Regions from separate parts of the Brevibacillus schisleri genome, predicted to be linked through region 4. Evidence: predicted binding sites of a transcription regulator. Region 4 holds the regulator's gene; each other region holds the start of a gene.
The links. Region 4 encodes CtsR, which represses protease genes until heat stress. Its sites were predicted from a motif close to ATGGTCAATAAAGGTCAAACA; they were not measured.

Region 1 (5,547 bases), 4.9 Mb from region 4:
AAGCATCAATATGGATCTCGTAACCCATGTACAACATTTGCCCAAAGCAGGAGAAACGATCGCAAGCCATCACTTCGAGCTGATCCCGGGTGGAAAGGGAGCGAATCAGGCAGTAGCAGCGTCTCGCCTGGGTGCGCATGTCTCTATGATTGGAATGGTAGGAGAAGATGAGAACGGCCGGGTCATGCTGGGAGGGTTAACGGATGCCCACGTTCACATAGAGGGGATCAAATGCTCAGGTACAACAGGCATGGCTTTTATCAATGTAAGTGATGATGGGGAAAACAACATCGTGCTTGTTCCAGGAGCGAATGCGCTCGTCAGCACCGAGCATATTGCTGAAAATCTGTCTATTTTAAAGGACAGTGACGTCGTATTGCTCCAACTGGAAATCCCGATGCCTGTCGTGGAATATACAGTCAAAGAGGCAGCTCGACTCGGCAAGCTGGTCATATTAAATCCGGCACCTGCACTCGAGCTATCCAGTGAGCTATTAACCCATGTACATACCCTAACCCCGAATGAAACAGAGCTTTCCATTCTCACAGGAATGCCTGTATCCACGATAGACGAAGTGCATGCCGCAGCCAAAAAGCTTTTGTCTGGTGGACCAAAGCGCGTCATCGTGACGTTGGGAGAAAAGGGTGCTCTCTTGATAACCGCTGATGAAGCGACCCATATCCCGGCGTTCCGCGTAGAGCCAGTGGATACAACTGCGGCAGGCGATTCCTTTACAGCAGCTTTTGCGGTTGGGATCACACAAGGAATGACCGAAACCGAAGCGGCCACTTTCGCTAGCAAAGTAGCAGCGATTGTCGTTACTAGGAACGGTGCTCAACCATCCCTGCCTACTTTCGATGAAGTACAAGCATTTTCTTTTTAATGGGGGAGAATAATGGAAAAGGTCAATGTAGCTGAAAAGTTTACGTTATTCCATGAGTATTGGAATCCCAAAATTGCAGGCGAAATCAATGACTCCTATGTAAAGCTGGTGAAATTGAAAGGAGAGTTTGTCTGGCATCAGCATGAAAATGAGGATGAGATGTTTTTCGTAGTGAAAGGGAAACTGCTTATTAAGTTTCGCGATAAAGATGTTTGGTTAAACGAAGGGGAATTTCTCATTGTTCCAAAAGGTGTAGAGCATATGCCAGTTGCAGAGGAAGAGGTTCATGTATTATTGCTTGAACCAAAGACGACGCTGAATACTGGAGATCAAGTAAACGAAAAAACAGTAACAGATTTAGAGAAGATATAATCAATGATCGAGCCTATTTTGAAAGATAATTTTCAAAATGGGCTTTTTCTATAGGCATGGTTTTGTACAGTTGCAACCATTTTATTTGTTGACCAAACGGTACATAATGTGTAAGATTTCCATAACAGTTGGAAGCGAAAGGAGGATTCCGGTGAGCAAACGCGGCAGACCACGTGATTTTGATTACACGTCCATCGTAGATGTGGCCATGAAAACATTTTGGTCAAAAGGCTACAATGGTTGTTCTACGCATGATTTATGCAGTGATACTGGACTGGGGAAAGGCAGCTTGTACAATACATTTGGCAGCAAACAGGACCTGTACCTTGCAGTAGTGGAACACTATCACGATACCGGAATTCGTGAACAGCGGGCATTATTGGAAGGTCCGAATTCCGTGAAAGAACGGTTGCAAAATTTTTTAGCGTGGGCATTCGTGGAAGACTTTGAATCAACGAATCCAAAGGGATGTTTGCTGATCAATGCGGGATTGGAACGGGCAAAAGACGATCCTAAGATTGAAGAAATCGTCTCCAGACATGTTGAACTTCTGAAGGATACCATGGAAAAAGTGATGGAGGAAGGCTTGCGAAGGGGTGAAATCTCTCAAAAACGATCTGCGGTGGATTTGGCAAGCCTATTTTTAAGCAGTTACTACGGCTTTCGTGTATTGAATACTTCCACACAGAATCGGACATTGGCTGAACAAATTATGAAGGGGACCATGGAATCTATCTTCGGCGCGTAATGCGCTCTTTTTTTGAGTGATTTTTGTACTGATTGTTACAATAATAAGTAAGGAGGGTTTCTTTATGCCGTCGATGATTTATTTGTTAGCGGTAGCGATTTTTGCAATGACGACTTCTGAATTTATGGTGGCAGGGATGATGAATGACCTTGCCGATGATTTCGGCGTATCGATCTCATCCATCGGGTATTTCATTACGGCGTATGCGGGTGCAATGGTGATAGGGGGCCCGATACTAACAGCAACGCTCCTGCACATTCGCCGAAAACAAGCGTTGCTATCATTGATTGCCGTCTTCTTTATTGGTCAAACGTTAGGAGCAATGGCTTGGAATTACGAGTCAATGATGCTTGCGCGTATCCTAACGGGTATTGCCTCATCCGCTGCGTTTGGCATCTCTGTCAGTATTTCAGCCGGCTTGGTTCCCCCTCATTCGCGGGGAAAGGCAGCTTCGATTGTTTTGGCAGGCTTAATGATTGCTACTGTTGTAGGACTCCCCCTGACAACCGTGATTGCACAATATTTCGGCTGGAGAATGAGCTTTTGGGCTGTTGCTATCGTTGTATTGCTATCAGGGATTTTGATTCAATGGCTGCTCCCTTCCTCCACACAAAAAGATCGGATGAACGCAAAGGATGAGCTTGCCAGTTTTCAAAATCCGCACCTTTGGGCCGCGTATGCAACGAGTATGCTGATCATTGGCGGTACCTTCGCAGCGTTTAGTTATTTTACTCCGATTCTTACGGATGTAACGGCATTTTCGGATGCGAGCATCCCGTATTTGCTTGCCCTTTACGGCATCGCGACCGTGATTGGAAATATCGTGATTGGCAGACTTGCTGATCGTTTTACCATGCGAATCCTTGTAACGGGATTAAGCATCCTCCTAGGGGCATTGGTTCTGTTTGCGGTAGGTGCCGAAAATAAATGGATCGCGGTGCTGTCCATTGTTCTGATTGGGTTGACGGGTGTAGCGATGAATCCGGCCATGATTGCACGCGTCATGAATACAGCAGGCAGTGGGACGATGGTAAACACAGTGCATACTTCCTTTATTACATTGGGTGTTGCCATTGGTTCTTTCTTAGGCGGGATCGGGATCAGCAGTGGCTATGGACTTGTTTCACCATTGTGGGTAGGGGCTTGTTTCGCCGTTATCGGGTTACTTTCAATCGTTCCTTACCTGCAAAAGAGCAAAGTGTAAAAAACCATACAATCCCTCTTGAAAGTCAAAAAAGGTCAAACTATAATAAAGTCAACGAAGGTCAGAAAAGGTCAAAGATCTTCTGAATTCCAAAACAACGCTTTTGGGGGGATTGAATATGCATTGTGAAATCTGCAAACAACGAGAAGCAACTGTGACTGTTCATATACGTGTACAAAATCAGCAACAAAAATACGATCTGTGCCAGGATTGCAAAACAAAGCTGACCAACAAAATGGGAGTGGGCATGGGCTTTAGTCCTTTCTCCTCCTTCTCTGGACTGGATGAGTTCCTGCAAGGCTTTGCTCAAGGCCAGATGAATCCGGGCAAAGCTTCCGGTCAACCGCAGCGACAAGCGCCAGAACGCGGTGGGGGCATCCTCGATGACCTTGGACGTAATCTAAACGATGCGGCACGTGCCGGACTGATTGACCCTGTGATTGGACGCGAACAAGAAATTGAGCGTGTCATCGAGATTTTGAACCGACGCAACAAAAACAATCCGGTTCTGATCGGGGAGCCAGGGGTCGGGAAGACGGCGATTGCGGAAGGCCTCGCTCTGCGCATTACGGAAGGGCAAGTACCGACCAAGCTGAAAAACAAGCAGGTGTACATTTTAGATGTCGCCTCTCTGGTTGCAGGGACGGGAATTCGCGGACAGTTCGAGGAAAAAATGAAGCAAGTGATTGCCGAGCTGCAAAAACGCAAAAACGTCATCCTGTTTGTGGATGAGATTCATCTACTGGTGGGGGCAGGCTCTGCGGAAGGATCCATGGATGCTGGGAACATCCTGAAGCCAGCTCTTGCTCGCGGTGAGTTGCAGCTGATTGGGGCAACTACGTTAAAAGAGTATCGCGTGATTGAAAAAGACGCTGCTCTGGAGCGCCGTCTGCAGCCAGTCATGGTCAAGGAACCAACCGTAGAACAAGCCATCGAGATTTTAAAAGGTTTGCGCCCGAAATACGAAGCATTCCACCAAGTCGCTTACTCGGATGATGTCATCCGTGCCGCCGTGGAATACTCCCATCGCTACATCCAGGATCGATTCTTACCTGACAAGGCGATTGATCTCATGGATGAAGTGGGCTCGCGTTTGAACCTGAGATCCTCCGTGGTGGATACGTCAGAGTTACATGAGCGTCTTGCGCAAATTAATCAGGAGAAAAAGGAAGCGACGGAGCAAGAAGCATACGAACGAGCTGCCCGTCTGCGAGACGAGGAAGCGGGCATTTTAGAGAAGCTGGATCAAATCGAGGGCAAGGACCAACGGGTCAAGGTTGACGTCACAGACATCCAAGCCTTGATCGAGCAAAAGACCGGGATTCCTGTTACCAAGCTGCAAAGTGATGAGCAGATGAAAATGAAAAACCTGGCAGCTCATTTGGAAGCAAAAGTCATTGGCCAGTCCGAGGCGGTCACACAAGTAGCGAAGGCGATTCGACGCAGTCGGGCAGGTCTGAAACCGAAAAACAGACCGATTGCTTCCTTCCTGTTCGTCGGTCCGACTGGCGTAGGGAAAACAGAGCTGTCCAAAGCGCTGGCAGAGGAGCTGTTTGGTACCCGTGATTCCATGATTCGCCTCGATATGAGCGAGTACATGGAGAAGCACTCGGTATCCAAATTGATCGGTTCTCCTCCTGGCTACGTCGGTCATGAGGAAGCAGGTCAGCTGACTGAGCGCGTACGCCGCAATCCGTACAGCATTATCCTGCTGGATGAGATCGAAAAAGCACATCCAGACGTGATGCACATGTTCCTGCAAATTCTGGAGGATGGCCGTCTGACAGATAGTCAGGGCCGTACGGTGAATTTTAAGGAGACGGTCATCATTGCGACGAGCAATGCCGGTGTGATCGAGCGTAAAATCTCCGTTGGCTTTGGAGCACAAGCGCCCGAGCCTGCCACCGTGCTGGATTCTCTGGGAGCGTACTTCAAGCCGGAGTTCCTGAACCGCTTCGACTCGATCATTTCCTTTGCTCATCTGGAAAAACAGGATTTGGTCAAAATCGTCGATCTGCTGCTGCAAGATGTCATGGGCAATCTGTCTGAGCAAGGAATGGAGATCAGCGTGACTGATGCCGCAAAAGAAAAGCTGGCTGAGCTGGGCTACAACCCTTCCTTCGGGGCACGTCCATTGCGCCGCGTGATTCAGCAATATGTTGAGGATGGCATTGCGGATCTGGTGATGGAAGAAGACAATGTGACAGCAATGGTCATTGATGTCGAGGATGATGTAATTCGAGTGAAAAAAGGATAACAGTTGTAAAAAAAGAAACCCCGATCTGGGGTTTCAGGCTGTCGAGAAAGTCGACAGCCATTTTTATTTCACTTAGTTTTAAT
Region 2 (5,547 bases), 5.8 Mb from region 4:
TTGCCTTTGTAATCTTTGGTTTTGTGAACCGCTTCCAGCACTTGTTCACGCGTTGGCTTTTTGCCGCCGTTTGCTTTGATCGCTTCTTCCAAACCGTTCAGCATAACACCCATGGAGTCATAACCAAACGAAGTGAAGATCCCTACTTTGTTGCCAGTCGCGCTCTCGAAGTCTGTGATCCATTTCTTGCCGTCTTCGGTAGCACCAATATCGCCAACCGTAGAAGTAAAGACTACGTTATTGGCATTTTCCGCACCAGCAATTTTCACCATGTCAGCGGAGTCGTAGCCATCGCCACCCATGAAGACACCTTTGAAGCCTTTTTCACGCGCTTGTTTCACGATGATCCCTGCATCAGAGTAGTACCCACCGAAGTAGATCATCTCTGGATTTTTCGCAAGGATTTGGGTGATGATCGCACTATAATCCTTCTCGCCTGCTGTTACCCCTTCATAGCCGAGAACTTGTACGCCGTCTTTTTCAAATTGCTTTTTCACTTCTTCCGCAAGACCTTGTCCATAAGCAGCCTTGTCATGCATAACGAATGCCGTTTTTACATTCAACTGATTTTTGGCAAAAATCGCAGCCTTGGAGCCTTGTTGATCATCACGCGCACAAATGCGGTGTACGATCTGTTTGCCTTGCTCTGTCAAATCTGATCCCGTTGCGGAAGGAGATACCATTACGAGCTTCTCTTGCTCGTATTGCGCTGCTGCTGTGATCGAAGCACCTGTTGTAGCATGGCCTACTACTCCGACTACATCAGGATTCGAAATCAACATTTGTGCGACTGCTACCCCTTGTTTCGGGTCAGCTTGGTCGTCTTGAGCGGACAATTGAACGTCAAAGCCAAGTGCTTTGAATGCCTCTGCCTTTTCTTTCAATGCATATTCAGCACCAGCTTTTGCTGTGCTTCCGTAATCAGAATACTGACCAGACATCGGACCAACTACAGCAACAACGAGCTTCTCAGTAGCACCACTTGCACCGCCCGTGCTTCCTCCGCTATTGTTGCTCGGCTGTGGCGTCGCGCTTTGGCTACCAGTCCCCGCACCACCACCGCAGCCCGCGAGCAATGTGCTCAGAGCAAATGTTGCAGCCAGTATCGACAATGATTTCTGTTTTTTCATAGCAAAAATCCCCCTCTTTATTTATGAGCAAACTATGAATCACAATCTTATTGTAGGATATTTTAGAAAATTTGCAATAGAAATCATTGAGAGAAGAGTCAATCAAAAGCCTCTATTGCTGTCTGCTAATAGAGGTGTACACATGTAGTATTAACGCAAATAGCCACTTCTACGTTATAGAAGTGGCTATCCTTATGAGAAGTATCCCATTGATTATTAGGAATTAATTGGAATTCTCAGCTTGTAAGTGAGCGTTTTTGCATCGTACTCTACTGTCGCACCCAATTCTTGAGCAATGAATACGAGAGGCACGAGCACTGCACCCGTCACTGGACGTGGCGGATTTGCTACACTCGTTTCTTTGCCGTTTTTATAAGCAAAGTTTTGGTTTTCGTACATACGCAGAGCGTACTTGTTGTCTTTGGCAACCAACAGAGATTTTGTCGTGCTATCCCATGCTGCAGAACCACCCAAAGCAATTGCCAATGTGCTCGCATTCACATACGCAACACCATTTTCAGTAACGATTTCTTGTGGGAATGGGAACTCCTTGCCGTTTAGCTGAACTTTGATTTTTTGTTGTACAGCTGGTGCAGGAGCAGGAGAAGTTTTGGCAAACGCAGCCGTTGCCGCTACACTTCCTGTTAGAAGAGCTGCTGTCAGCATCATTGTAGAAAACTTGCGAAGCATAATAAACACCCCTTAAATATCATGAAATGAATTCCAATTTTGTATGATTCGACATAAATCAACTTTTTCCTTCTTTTTTATCCCATACATTTCCTATGTAATTCTCTCTCCAAACATGACAAGACTAGGAAAAAAAATAAATATCCCACGAACAAATGTTTTTGTGCACAACCTGTGCATAACATTGTGGATAACTTTCGAAAGTGAGGCTTGCTATGGCAGGGGAACGTTTTTTTCTCATTTATCAAGAGGCCAGTGATGAAGAATGCTTATTGACCATTGAACCATACAAAGATCAACAGGAGCTGGCGGAAGCCATCAATCAACTGCAAGCCAAACAAGTCGATGAATATACGATTATCAAGGGAAAAAAGATGAAAGCCACGCTGAAACTCGCCGTCGATTTAACCGAGGCCGATGAGAATTCCAAGGAATGAATGTTTTCTTTTTCGAGTAGGTTTAGACAAAGGGAATTTGGCAAACATGGTAGTGAGGGCGCGCACTTATGTGTTTGACCTTCATTGACCTTTTGTGTATGATATTGTTACAAAGAGAGGAGGAAGACTAGATGCATATGAATTTAATTCCAACCGTCATTGAACAGACAAACCGCGGGGAACGTGCTTACGATATTTATTCTCGCCTGCTCAAAGACCGCATCATCTTTCTGGGAACCCCAATCAACGACACCGTAGCCAATATCGTTGTGGCACAGTTGTTGTTCCTTCAGGCGGAAGATCCGGAGAAAGACATTCACTTGTACATAAACAGCCCAGGCGGTTCTATTACTGCTGGTATGGCAATTTACGATACTATGCACTTCATCAAGCCTGATGTATCCACCATTTGTATCGGAATGGCTGCTTCCATGGGAGCATTCCTGCTGGCTGCTGGGGCAAAAGGCAAGCGCTTTGCTCTGCCAAACAGTGAAGTCATGATCCACCAACCATTGGGTGGCGCACAAGGACAAGCGAGCGACATTGAGATTGCCGCAAAACGTATCTTGAAGATGCGTGATCATCTGAACACCATCTTGGCTGAACGTACTGGACAGCCTTTGGAGCGCATCCAAAAGGATACCGATCGCGACAACTTCCTCTCTGCCGCTGAAGCAGTAGAGTACGGATTGATTGACAAAGTCATCACGTCCGAACCGTCTTCGAAAAAATAAGAGCTGTCGTAAAAAAAGCACTCGTGCCTGAACTACCGGCCGAGTGTTTTTTTATGCCGAGCAGACTAGGGGTTTGCTCGGCTTTTTCGATGAATCATTGTGATACTTCCATTAACTGACTGACATAGACTGTTCGGCTATGCCCTGGATTTTTTTCCTCATGTACACGTGCTGTTGACGTTTTTTCGTCTACAGCATCGATCCAAACGGCTTGTCCATCGTACTCTACCTTGATATGGTCGTCGGATTTCATGATGGCTTGTGCTCTTGTTACATTCATAAGTGACTGACTCCCTCTATTGGTCATCGTCAAGAGGTTGCTTGGCTGACGTAGCCCCTGTCATCGTATCTACAGTCGTTTCTTCAATCAGACCGTTTTGGTCGGAAACAACTCCGCCCCCCAGTCCCTCATTCACCATCCGATCAATGTCCATATCATAACAATCGCGGCCTTCGTAACACTTATCACGGTTACTCATGTCTCATTCCTCCTTCATGCAATATACATGGTTAGAAATGCCCTGCCCGAAGTGAATTGATACATATTCATCAAGATAACCAACAAAAAAAGACACCTCCCTTAAGGGAAAAGTGTCTCTCGTGACTCTATTCTTCTTTGCTTACCAGATTCGTAAGGCTGCTGACTGCCTGGGAGGCATCCGGCCCTTCTGCCAAAATGGTAATTTCCGTTCCAGAGCTGATTGCGAGGCTCATGATACCCATGATGCTTTTCGCATTGACCTTCTTGTTGCCTTTTTCTACGAATACTTCCGATGCAAAACGGTTAGCTTCCTGTACGAAAAAAGCTGCTGGACGAGCTTGCAAACCGGTCTTTAACTGAACCACGACCTGCTGTTGAACCATGAACGGACCTCCTTACTTGTAGACTATTATCCTTTAGTATAACATGCATCTACATCGAAATATTTTGTTTTTCTCGTATTTTGTCAGCGATTTCGTTAATTTTTCGCAAGCGGTGGTTAATGCCCGATTTGCTCACTACTCCGCTCGGCACCATCTCGCCCAATTCTTTCAAATTGATGTCAGGATGAGCCACTCGAAGCTCCGCGACCTCGCGTAGACGTTTTGGCAAATTCTCCAAACCCATCTCTTGATCGATGAGCTGAATATTTTCCATTTGTCTGGTGGCTGCATTCACCGTTTTGTTTATGTTGGCGATTTCACAATTGTGTAAACGGTTTACGGAGTTCCGCATGTCCTTTACAATTCGGACGTCCTCGAAATACAGAAGGGCCTGATGAGCCCCTATCAAGCTTAAAAACTCTGTAATCTTTTCGCCTTCTTTAATATAGAGAACATACCCTTTTTTCCGCTCGATGCACTTGGCATTTAGTTTATACCGATTGGCGATCTTGGTCAATGCTTCGCAAAAATCCTGATAGGAAGTGAAAATCTCCAGATGATAGCTGGATGCCTCTGGATGATTCACAGATCCCCCCGCCAAAAAAGCCCCCCGCAAATAAGCAGCGCGGCAGCATGACTTTTTCACGATCTCTGGAGCGATTCCTGGGATAAACGACAGGCTTTGATCCATGATACCCAAGTCTTGCAAGATCTCATTGGCCTTATTCGGAATACGCACAATGTAGACGTTGTTTTTTTTCAAACGCATTTTTTTGCGAACTAGCAATTCAGCGTGTATCTGAAACAACCTCTTAATTAACGTGTAAATGCGTCGGGCAATCGCCGCGTTCTCTGTCGTCACATCCAGCACCAGTCGTCCGGCTCCAAACTGCAGACTCCCATTCATCCGAATCAAGGCTGAGAGCTCTGCCTTGCTGCAGCAATCGGCACCCTCCATCATGGTAAGCTCTTTTTTGGTATGCGCGGCGAATGACATCGACTTCACTACTCCTTCTCTATCTTCAGCACCTTCCGTCTTCGTTTGACAAGTGACACAACCTGCTTGCTGACAGCATGTGCATCATGACGTAGGTATCCGTCCTCAAATGTGACTAACGGCTTCGCCACTACATGCAGACCGAGTTGGCGCAATCGCTTTGAGTCACATCGGACAGGAGCTGCTCCTTTTTCCGCGTATTTGTCCAACACATGGGTAGGCAGCTCGGCTGAATTGACAATGATCGTATCCAGAAATGGTTTATCTACATGTTCATACATGACATTCACGTGCCTGGATGCAGAAAAACCGTCTGTCTCCCCTGGTTGTGTCATGACGTTACAAATGTAGATTTTTGGGGCTTGTGCGCATGTAATCGCTTCAAATAACCCTCGCACTAATAAATTGGGCAGGATGCTCGTGTACAAGCTGCCAGGCCCAATCAAAATGGCATCCGCGTCGGCAATCGCCATTAGGGCTTCTCTCAGAGGAACAGCATCCTCTGGATCAAGGAACACCCGCTTGATTTCTTTGCCAGTCAACGGTATTTGGGATTCTCCGATTACGAGAGATCCATCTGTCATTTCCGCTTTCAACTGAATCGATTGCGTGGAAGCTGGCAATACATCTCCACGCACTGCCAAAACCCCACTTAATGTTTTGACTGCGGTGACAAAATCTCCAGTGATTTCGTT
Region 3 (5,547 bases), 1.8 Mb from region 4:
CTCTGGTATAATGAGCGGAGTGTAACAAAGCGATTTAGGAGGAACTTGGAATGAGAGTGGATGGCCGTGCCCATGACCAATTGCGCCCAGTAACCATTACGCGCAATTACATTAAACACGCAGAAGGATCTTGCCTGATTGAAGTCGGAGACACAAAGGTGATTTGTACGGCGACTTTGGAAGAACGGGTACCGCCTTTTATGCGTGGTGGCGGGAAGGGCTGGATCACAGCCGAGTATTCCATGCTTCCCCGAGCAACAGCGACCCGCAACGCGCGTGAGTCGTCGAAAGGAAAAGTCGGTGGACGAACAATGGAGATTCAGCGTCTGATCGGACGTGCTCTGCGCTCCGTTGTAAACCTTGAAGCAATGGGTGAACGCACCATTTGGTTGGATTGCGATGTCATTCAGGCAGACGGAGGTACACGGACAGCTTCGATTACCGGAGCGTTTGTGGCAATGGTAGACGCGATGCAAAAGCTGGTGGATAGTGGCACTTGGAAACAGCTTCCGTTAAACGATTTCCTGGCAGCGACCTCAGTAGGGGTAGTCGGCGAGGAAGCCGTGCTCGATCTCAACTACAAAGAGGATTCTACAGCAATTGTCGACATGAATGTCGTCATGACGGGAAAAGGAAAGTTTGTCGAACTGCAAGGAACAGGGGAGGATGCTCCGTTTTCGCCTGAACAGCTACAAGAAATGATTGCCCTTGCAAAAGTCGGCATTGACAACTTGATCAACAGTCAAAAAGAGGCGCTCGCTGATGTTACGCTCTCTTTTGCACAATCGGTAGCGGAGGAAAGTCATGCCTAATCGAAAAAAAGTCGTTCTCGCAACACGGAACCAAGGAAAAGTGAAAGAATTCAACAGGCTGTTCGCAGATGCAGGCTGGGAAGGGATTAGCCTCGCTGAATTTGATGGTGTGCCTGAGGTAGTAGAAGACAAGGACACCTTCGAAGGAAATGCGCTGAAAAAAGCAATCGAAATCTCTACATACTTGAATATGCCGGCCTTGGGTGACGATTCCGGACTGGAAGTAGATGCGCTGGAAGGACGCCCGGGTGTTTACTCCGCACGCTTCGCTGGGGAAGATGCAACAGACGAGCAGAATTGGCGTAAATTGTTGAATGAGCTGGAAGAGGTGTCGACAGAGGAACGCACAGCTCGCTTCCGTTGTACGTTGGCGTTGGTGATTCCGGGCGAAGAGCCAATCATTGCCGCAGGCGCTTGTGAGGGCGTGATCGCGCGTGAACCAAAAGGGTCAAACGGCTTTGGTTACGATCCGGTATTCTACGTCCCATCGATGGACAAAATGATGGCCGAACTCATGCCAGAAGAAAAGAACCAGATTAGCCACCGCGCTCGTGCCATGCAGCAACTGCTTGCAATCCTCAAGTAGACAAGAGAGAAAACAGGAGAGTGAAGCGTGATGGGAATTCTCATCATGAGCGATAGCCACGGCTTGGTTCGGGAAGTAAGCCAGGTCGTCAACCGACATCATGTCGAAAAAATTCTGCATTGTGGCGATTTTTGTGTCGACCATAAGCGCGAGCCGTTTTCCAACATGACACTTGTCCGAGGCAATTGCGATTCGACACAAGAGGTGCCGACTGAGCAAGAGACCAAATGGCGCGACCTTCACATCCTGCAAACGCACGGGCATCTTTTTGGAGTGAAAGGCTCTCTTCTGCGCCTTCATTACCGTGCAGAAGAGGTCGGGGCAAATGTAGTCGTATTCGGTCACTCCCATGTACCTGTCTGTGGAGTAGAAAGAGACATTTTGTTTCTAAATCCAGGTAGCCTGCAAATGCCACGAGGTTTTCACGTACCGACATATGCTCTTTTAGAAGAGACAGGAACGAGCCCGACAGAAACTTACATATCCGTGGCGTTTTATGATCATGCAGGCAACCTGGTTCCACAATTGGGAGGGAACTATTCTGTTCGTCGACCAATGAGGTCTTCTTGAAAACTAAAAGATTTGTGCTATACTAGAATGGTTATAATGGCTAGAATATTATCATCCGAGCCTGCGAAGATACCTTGGCGCGGCTGGCGATGTTCTGTTGATTCGATTTAGGAGGGGAAGTTTACGTGGCAGCAAATTGGGAAAAGGTAGAGAATAACCAGGGAGTCCTGACGATTGAAGTAGATGCTACGCAAGTAGACGCAGCATTGGATCAAGCGTTTAAAAAAGTGGTTCAAAAAGTTCAAGTTCCAGGATTCCGCAAAGGAAAAGTACCACGCAAAATGTTCGAATCCCGTTTTGGTGTAGAATCTTTGTACCAAGACGCTCTTGACATTCTGCTTCCAACTGCATACGGACAAGCTGTTCGTGAAACTGGTATCGAGCCAGTAGATCGTCCAGAAGTAGACGTAACGCAAATGGAACAAGGGAAAAACCTGATCTTCAAAGCGACTGTAACTGTGAAGCCTGAAGTGAAGCTGGGCGACTACAAAGGTCTGTCCATCGAAGAAAAAGACTTCTCTGTAACAGAAGAGAGCGTTGACGCTGAACTGAAGCGCATGCAAGAGCGTCATGCTGAGCTCGTAGCAGTAGAAGAAGGTGCCGCACAAACAGGCGATATCGCTGTAATCGATTTCGAAGGCTTCCAAGACGGAGTAGCTTTTGAAGGCGGTAAAGCGGAAGATTATTCTCTGGAACTGGGTTCCGGTACTTTCATCGCAGGGTTCGAAGAGCAACTGGCTGGTTTGAACATCGGCGAAGAAAAAGAAATTACCGTAACTTTCCCTGAAGAGTACCACTCTCCTAACCTCGCTGGTAAAGAAGCGGTATTCAAAGTGAAACTGAACAGCCTGAAGCGCAAAAACATGCCTGTTTTGGATGATGAGTTTGCCAAAGACGTGAGCGAGTTCGACACGCTGGAAGAGCTGAAAGCAGACACCAAGAAAAAACTCGAAGAAAAAACAGCGCAAGAAAAAGATCAATATGTTCGTGAGCAACTCGTTCTGAAAGCAGCTGAAAACGCTGAGATCGATTTGCCAGCAGTAATGGTTGAGCATGAATTGGATCAAATGGTTAATGAATTTGGTCAACGTCTGCAATACCAAGGCATGACGCTGGAACTGTACTACCAGTTCTCCGGCATGGATGAGAGCCAACTGCGTGATCAATTGCGTGCAGACGCAACATCCCGCGTTCGCACTTCCTTGGCTTTGGAAGCAATTGGCAAAGCAGAAAACATCGAAGCAACAGAAGAAGACGTAAACGCAGAACTGGATAAACTGGCTGGCGTATACGGCCGCCCAGCAGATGAGCTGCGCAAAATCTTCTCCGCACAAGATGGCATGGTTGCTCTGTACCGCGATGTGCAAACTCGCAAAACAGTAGATTTGCTGGTTGCAGAAAGCAAAGTAACAGCATAAGCTTAGAAGAACGCATGATTGGTCAGTGGGCAGGCTAACCCTGAGCGCTGGCTGTCAAGACCACAAGGCACGAGTGTATCGTGCCTTGTTTTTCCACCATTGACTTTTTTCGGCAAAGGAGGAAAATACATAATGTTAATCCCTATGGTCATCGAGCAAACAAGCAGGGGAGAGCGCTCGTACGATATTTACTCGCGCCTCCTGAAAGACCGGATTATTCTCTTGGGCACCGAGATTGATGATGAAATCGCCAATCTGGTTGTTGCTCAGCTGCTTTTCTTGCAAGCAGAAGATCCGGACAAGGACATATCGCTATACATAAACTCTCCAGGTGGTTCTGTTACAGCCGGAATGGCCATCTATGACACCATGCAGTACATCAAACCGGATGTGTCCACGATTTGTGTGGGCATGGCTGCCAGTATGGGTGCTTTCCTGTTGGCTGCTGGTGCAAAAGGCAAGCGCTTTGCTCTGCCAAACGCCGAGGTGATGATTCACCAACCGCTCGGCGGTGTGCGTGGGCAAGCAGAAGACATCCGCATTCATGCGGAATGGATTATGAAAACGAAGCGCCAGCTGAATGAGATTTTGTCTGAGCGGACAGGTCAGCCTTATGAACGCGTAGAGCAAGATACAGATCGCGACAATTTCATGAGTGCAGACGAAGCAAAGGCCTACGGATTGATTGACTCTATTATCGAACGCAAAAACTGACCCGTTGTGAGGTGAAGCGCATGTTTAAGTTTAACGACGACAAAGGCCAACTGAAGTGTTCCTTCTGCGGCAAGTCCCAGGAACAGGTGCGCAAGCTGGTAGCTGGTCCTGGTGTTTACATTTGTGACGAATGTATCGAACTGTGCAATGAAATTGTACAGGAAGAACTGGGCACTGAAGAAGAAATCGATATGAAAGAAATTCCAAAGCCAGTGGAAATTCGCAAAATCTTGGACGACTATGTCATCGGTCAAGATATGGCGAAGAAATCCTTGTCTGTAGCGGTGTACAACCACTACAAACGGATTAATTCCGGGGCGAAGATCGAGGATGTGGAGCTGCAAAAATCCAACATCATGCTGATCGGTCCGACTGGTAGCGGGAAAACGTTGCTCGCGCAAACATTGGCGCGCATTCTGAATGTACCTTTCGCGATTGCGGACGCAACTTCTCTGACAGAAGCAGGCTATGTGGGCGAAGACGTTGAAAACATCTTGCTCAAGCTCATTCAAGCTGCTGACTATGATGTGGAGAAGGCTGAAAAAGGAATCATTTACATCGACGAGATTGATAAGGTAGCCCGCAAATCGGAAAACCCATCCATCACGCGTGATGTATCTGGTGAAGGCGTTCAGCAAGCGCTCTTGAAAATTTTGGAGGGTACCGTTGCGAGTGTTCCACCACAAGGCGGACGCAAGCATCCTCACCAAGAGTTCATCCAAATCGACACGTCGAACATTTTGTTCATCTGTGGCGGTGCATTTGATGGCGTCGAGCAGATTATCAAGCGTCGTTTGGGTAAAAAAGTCATCGGTTTCGGCGCAGACTTCGGCGATGGCGTAAAAGGCGATCTGAAAGCCGGAGAATACCTGAAATACATTTTGCCGGAAGACCTGCTGAAATTTGGTCTGATTCCGGAGTTCGTCGGTCGTTTGCCAGTGCTGGCTACTTTGGAGCCGCTGGATGAGGAGACGCTCGTGCGTATCCTGACAGAGCCGAAAAACTCTTTGGTGAAACAGTACCAAAAACTGCTGAGTCTCGACGGTGTTGAGCTGGAGTTCGATAACGGTGCGCTGCTGCAAATCGCGAAAGAAGCGATTAAGCGCAACACTGGTGCGCGCGGACTGCGTGCGATTATCGAACAAATCATGCTCGATATGATGTATGAGCTTCCTTCCAGAGAAGACGTCAACAAGTGTGTCATTACCGAAGAAACGGTACGCGACAAAGTGAAGCCGCAACTGTTGACCAAAGAAGGCCAGGAATTGCACGAAGAAACAGCCTAAGCATTGTCTACGAAGACCATCTCGTTATCAGCGAGGTGGTTTTTTTGTTGGTGGTTTACGTCTACGCTTGCGGGGCAATACTACTTGATATCGTTCAAGAGAAGCTTTACATATGCACAAAACGGTCATGAACGTGCTCCTCTCTCTTCGGAGGACAAAAG
Region 4 (5,547 bases):
CCATGATTTTTTTCAGACGATCTTCGAACTCACCGCGATATTTGGTTCCCGCAACAACGGTTCCCATATCGAGGGTCATGACGCGCTTATCACGAAGGGTCTCCGGAATTTCGTTGTTCACGATTTTTTGGGCAAGACCTTCTGCGATAGCTGTTTTCCCGACACCAGGCTCCCCAATTAAAACAGGGTTGTTCTTGGTGCGTCTGCTAAGTACTTGGATCACACGCTCGATTTCTTTTTGGCGACCGATGACCGGGTCTAGACCGCCGTCACGAGCGATTGCAGTCAGATCCCTTGCCAAGCCGTCCAACGTCGGCGTATTCGCCGCTGGATTCCCTCCAGACGGTTGATGAGATGCCATCATTTCCGAGCTGCCGAGCAGCTGGAGCACCTGTTGACGAGCCTTGTTGAGGCTAACTCCCAAATTGTTCATGATTCTCGCAGCAATGCCTTCTCCTTCACGGATCAAGCCAAGCAGAATATGTTCAGTCCCCACATAGGTATGACCCAGCTTGCGGGCTTCGTCCATCGACAGTTCAATGACCTTTTTGGCGCGAGGTGTATAGTTTGGTGTGTAATTACTACCGGACTGCTCTGTTCCTCGCCCGATTAACGACTCCACTTCACTCTGGATTTTATCGAGGCCAAGCCCAAGTGATTGCAGTGCCTTCGCCGCAATCCCTTCGCCTTCTCGAATGAGTCCCAGCAGCACATGCTCTGTCCCAATATCTTTGTGTCCGAGACGAACCGCCTCTTCCAGGGCAAGCGCCAGTACTTTTTGTGCTCGTTCTGTAAAACGTCCAAACATCATATCGTACACCTCCGTATAACCGTGTTTTTTCTCTATATGGTTAACAATTGCGTGATACCATTACTCTTGTGATTCTACTACGCGCAGACGCTCGCGGATCAGCCTTGCCCTTCTTTCGTCGCGTTGGTCCGGAGTGAGCTTTTGACCAGCGTGGTGTTGTAAAAACCCTGGCTGTGTCGTGACTAACAGTTCGTTTAGGACCAGCGGAGATACATTCGGAATGATGCCTAGATCGATCCCTAGACGTACATCTGACAGGCGTTGAGCCGCTTCCTTGGACTCTACCGTGCGGGCATACATCAAGATACCATACGACCGGAAAATCCGATCCTCCAAAGAAACCCGGGTATGCTCCAGCAAGTAAGTGCGTGCCACACGCTCTTGCTCAATAATCTGTCTGGCCACACCATAGAGATTGGAAAGGATATCCGACTCAGACATCCCCAGTGTGACCTGATTGGATAACTGAAAAAGATTCCCTAGAGCTTCGCTACCCTCTCCGTAAATTCCTCTAACGACCAGACCAACTTGATTAATTGCCTGTAAAATTCTGCTGATCTGCTGCGTCATCACCAGAGCGGGCAGGTGCAGCATCACGGATGCACGAATTCCCGTACCCACATTGGTTGGGCAGCTTGTAAGATATCCTCGAGTTTCGTCGAACGCGTAGTTCAAGCTTTTCTCAAAAATGTCGTCTATCTTCGTACCTATTTCCCATGCCTCGTTCAAACGAAACCCGGGTAATAGTACCTGTATTCGAATGTGGTCTTCTTCATTAACCATAATGCTAACAGACTCATCTTCCCGAAGTAATACGGCACCTTTACGGGATTCCTCTGCCAGATGAGGGCTAATCAGATGCTTTTCTACGAGCACCCGTTTTTCTAACGGATTAATTTGATCCATATGGATGACCTGAAGCTGATGCCGTTTGCGCATTGCCTCCGAATCGCTTACTTCCGTTACCTTTCTGACGACTTCCTCGCCCTGCGAGTCCGTTGCCAATAACGGAAAGGGGTGCTGGCGCAGGTTACGGGCGATACGCAGCCGTGTACTAATGACAATGTCGGAATCAGGACCTTCTCCTTTCATCCAATTGCTCCACGGGTTTTGCATAAACTGCTTTTGGGACATAACCAGCTAACCTCCCTTGCTACGATTGGGCCATTTTTTGTTCCAATGCTCGAATTCGATCACGCATTTCTGCTGCCTTCTCGAACTCTTCACTGGCGACATGACTTTGCAGCGCTTGCTTTAGTTGCTCCAGCTCTTTACGGATCTTCAGTTTGCCACCGGTACGCTCTGGTACTTTTCCACTATGCTGTGTGTTTCCATGAATCCGGCGGAAAAGTGGGTCCAGTCGATCCCCCAAAAAGGTGTAGCAATCACTACAGCCAAATCGGCCGCTTTTACTAAATTGAGCATATGTGAGTCCACATGTTTCGCATTGAAGCGGCTTATTCGTTGCCGTTTCGCGTCCATTCTTTTGCATGGGATCAAATTTTAAAAGTCCTGACAGGAGATTGTTGATGCTGAAGTTGTGAAAGCCGGTAAAGACGTCCCCTTTTTCATGAGCACATTGCTCGCAAATATGGTATTCGGTTTTTTCGCCATTGACGATTTTCGTCAAATGAAGTGTCGCCGGTCGTTTTCCGCATTCCTCACAGTTCATAACATCATACCTCCTTTTACTTCAACAAGATTGCTGCGATCATCTGCTTTAAAATATTTGCCCGCAAACGATCCCGCAATTCAGCTTCTAGAGTCAAAACGTTTCGCGAGGTAGCGATTTTCATCAAGGTAGCTTCTCTAATGTTGACTAACCCTTCCTCCAGTAGTCTTTCTACGATCGCATTTCCCACACTCTGACTAATGCTCTCTCCAATCAGTTCTTCTGTTAACAATTCCTGCAAGCGTGCTTTGCTGACAATCTGCACCTTGCGTATGCGAATATACCCGCCGCCCCCGCGCTTACTCTCTACGAGGTATCCTTTTTGAACGGTAAAGCGCGTATTGATGACGTAATTGATCTGAGACGGCACACATTGAAAATGGTCGGCAAGCTCACTACGCTGAATCTCGATCGATCCATTGGGACTGTTAGTAAGGATGCTTTTCAAGTGATGTTCAATGATGTCCGAGATGTTTCGCAAGTCATCGCCTCCTATTCCTCTGTGTATGTTCTTATGAGGTCACCTATTGACTTTGACTATCTTTGACGTTAATTATAATGGGTTTAGTGCGTGCCCGCAAGTGTCCCTTACACATTCTAGTGTGGGCAAAAGAGGGTCGCTTGAAACTTGGACATGATCAACAAAAAAACCACTCCCTGAGGAATGGTTTATGCTTGTTCTTGCGTATTGGTGTCGATTGCTGGCAAATGATTCAGTAGCTGAGAGAAGCTGGTGATAATAACATCTGCCCCATCAAGCTCGCCTGGTTTCGCAAAACCAAAGTCGCATCCAATGGTAAATAAACCGTTTGTCTTGCCTGCTTCCACGTCGGAGTGACGATCTCCTACCATGATGGCCTGCCCGATTTTGTAATCAGACAACAGTTTTGCAACCAGGTCATTTTTGGAATGCGTGCGGAAACGACCAGCCGAGTACAGGTCGGTCATCAGCGGCTTTAACTCGTATGCCTGACAAATGGCATCGATGTACTCTTCCTGCCCATTGCTTGCTACAAATAAAGCAAATCCTTTTTCACGCAGCTTCTCTAAGGTTGATTTTACATCCGGATATAGCTCGGTCACTCGTTCTTTGAGTAACTGGATTTCATTGTCTAGCAAGAAAGCATCTGCTGAGCGAATGGCTTCTTCACTCGCACCCGGCAGTAATTTGTCCCAGATCTGCTCGATCGTCATTCCCAGTACATTGATCAGTTCACGTTCGTCAGGGGTTTCCCCTTGCCATAGCCCTTTTTGACGAAGCTGGTCAAACGTTCGAATAAAAGCGGGAGTCGACAGCTTTTCTGTTTGCAGTAATGTGCCATCCATATCAAATAATATCGCGAATGGTACAGTCATGGGTTCCTCCATTTTGTCTGCTATTCTACTTTTCTTGGCAACATATTCATATCATCCATGATAAACTCAGTAATTCGTTGTGCAGCATCTGGCTTCGAGATTTTTTGTCCCATTCTACGCATATATTCCACCTTGGACGGGCTATGCAATAGTTCATCGATAAAGTAAATCAACTGCTCGGATAGATTCGCGTGTACCGCACACCCATTATTGAGCAAAAAGTGGCTATTCCTCTCTTCCTGTCCAGGCAGAGGGTTGTAAACAATCATAGGTACCCGTTTACTCATTACTTCAGCTGATGTAAGTCCGCCTGATTTGGTGACAATTAAATCAGCCGTTTCCAAGTATTCGTGGAAGTTATTGATGAATTTTAGCGGAATGACTTCATGCCGATACGTACGATTTGTCACCTTATTGTATAGCTTGTCGTTTGTCCCCGTTAACACAAAGGTTTTCAGGGGAATGTTAATCTCTTCTAGCCCATCTAATACCTTTTCCATCGAGCCGAGACCCAATCCGCCCCCCGAAAGAATAATGCTCTTTTGTTCAGGAGCGAGACCGAGCTTTTGCCGAATCAATTCGGGTTCCAATGGCAAGCTGAATTTCTTCATGATAGGAATGCCCATCGGAATGAATTTTTGATGATCCTGTCGATAAACGTCTAACAGGTAATACAGCTGTTCATGACCGATGAAGTAATAATTGATATGGTGATTAATCCATGAAGGATGGATGGTATAGTCAGTAATGATCGTATAGATTGGTTCCTTCCAATCATTTCTTCCTTTCAATACGGAGAGCATACAGCTTGCAAACGGATGAGTAGCAATAAAGGCATCGGGCTGTACACTGTTGATCAGCTTTTTCAGTTTGTTTGCCAATAACTTATTCATCAGCACATTCATATCGAAGAAACGGGTTTTTTCTGTATTATGATAAATTCTGCCCCACATCTTGGGTGACAGCCTCAACAGATTCATATAGCTTTCCAGCAAAATTTTGTGAAAGGTGGGGCTAATATACTCTAACGTATCGATGATCATTGATGTGCAACCACTCTCAGCCAAGCTTTCTTGCATGGCCCGCGCTGCCTGGTTGTGTCCGTTACCGATGGAAGCGGAAAAGATTAGAATTTTTTTCATGAACGATTCTCCTTCATAACCTCGCCTACTCCAACGCCTGGATCAGGTACCTTCTCATGTTAGTCTACCCCAAGACCCGTCTGCAAGAGGGAACTTGTCGGTCATTCGGCCTAACTTATCGACAAAATAATCGCGAGTTTGACTTTTGGCTGTAAGATACGTTAAAACAAAAAACCTCCTTACCCATTCTGGGGTAAAGAGGTTCGTTTCATTCCCTGAAAACTGAATACGCATGATTGCTAAGAGTGTGTGGATAAGTCCTCGACCGATTAGTATTCGTCAGCTCCACGCGTTACCGCGCTTCCACACCGAACCTATCAACCTCATCGTCTATGAGGGGTCTTACCAGCTTGCGCTGTGGGAAGTCTCATCTTGGAGGGGGCTTCACGCTTAGATGCTTTCAGCGCTTATCCCGTCCGCACATAGCTACCCAGCTGTGCCACTGGCGTGACAACTGGTGCACCAGCGGTGCGTCCATCCCGGTCCTCTCGTACTAAGGACAGCTCTCCTCAAACTTCCTACGCCCGCGACAGATAGGGACCGAACTGTCTCACGACGTTCTGAAC

Region 1: the regulator CtsR is predicted to act here: its motif matches at 3,265-3,285, upstream of ACUUHJ_RS24005 (ATP-dependent Clp protease ATP-binding subunit).
Region 2: the regulator CtsR is predicted to act here: its motif matches at 2,329-2,349, upstream of clpP (ATP-dependent Clp endopeptidase proteolytic subunit ClpP).
Region 3: the regulator CtsR is predicted to act here: its motif matches at 3,473-3,493, upstream of clpP (ATP-dependent Clp endopeptidase proteolytic subunit ClpP).

Annotation. Positions count from the first base shown of each region.
Region 1 covers NZ_JBVNDM010000001.1:5,053,585-5,059,131, reverse strand. The annotation lists gene rbsK (ribokinase) at 1-883, shown strand, start outside; gene ACUUHJ_RS24020 (cupin domain-containing protein) at 893-1,255, shown strand; gene ACUUHJ_RS24015 (TetR/AcrR family transcriptional regulator) at 1,407-2,003, shown strand; gene ACUUHJ_RS24010 (MFS transporter) at 2,068-3,207, shown strand; gene ACUUHJ_RS24005 (ATP-dependent Clp protease ATP-binding subunit) at 3,326-5,464, shown strand.
Region 2 covers NZ_JBVNDM010000001.1:5,955,848-5,961,394, forward strand. The annotation lists gene ACUUHJ_RS28195 (branched-chain amino acid ABC transporter substrate-binding protein) at 1-1,130, opposite strand, end outside; gene ACUUHJ_RS28200 (copper amine oxidase N-terminal domain-containing protein) at 1,347-1,820, opposite strand; gene ACUUHJ_RS28205 (hypothetical protein) at 2,036-2,257, shown strand; gene clpP (ATP-dependent Clp endopeptidase proteolytic subunit ClpP) at 2,389-2,991, shown strand; gene ACUUHJ_RS28215 (H-type small acid-soluble spore protein) at 3,086-3,271, opposite strand; gene ACUUHJ_RS28220 (hypothetical protein) at 3,288-3,470, opposite strand; gene ACUUHJ_RS28225 (HPr family phosphocarrier protein) at 3,598-3,855, opposite strand; gene whiA (DNA-binding protein WhiA) at 3,905-4,852, opposite strand; gene ACUUHJ_RS28235 (gluconeogenesis factor YvcK family protein) at 4,861-5,547, opposite strand, start outside.
Region 3 covers NZ_JBVNDM010000001.1:2,016,481-2,022,027, forward strand. The annotation lists gene rph (ribonuclease PH) at 51-812, shown strand; gene ACUUHJ_RS10015 (XTP/dITP diphosphatase) at 805-1,398, shown strand; gene ACUUHJ_RS10020 (metallophosphoesterase family protein) at 1,429-1,968, shown strand; gene tig (trigger factor) at 2,094-3,386, shown strand; gene clpP (ATP-dependent Clp endopeptidase proteolytic subunit ClpP) at 3,519-4,100, shown strand; gene clpX (ATP-dependent protease ATP-binding subunit ClpX) at 4,121-5,386, shown strand.
Region 4 covers NZ_JBVNDM010000001.1:192,929-198,475, reverse strand. The annotation lists gene ACUUHJ_RS01155 (ATP-dependent Clp protease ATP-binding subunit) at 1-811, opposite strand, end outside; gene ACUUHJ_RS01150 (protein arginine kinase) at 872-1,945, opposite strand; gene ACUUHJ_RS01145 (UvrB/UvrC motif-containing protein) at 1,965-2,483, opposite strand; gene ACUUHJ_RS01140 (CtsR family transcriptional regulator) at 2,500-2,964, opposite strand; gene ACUUHJ_RS01135 (HAD hydrolase-like protein) at 3,153-3,839, opposite strand; gene ACUUHJ_RS01130 (MGDG synthase family glycosyltransferase) at 3,860-4,981, opposite strand; rRNA gene ACUUHJ_RS01125 (23S ribosomal RNA) at 5,231-5,547, opposite strand, start outside.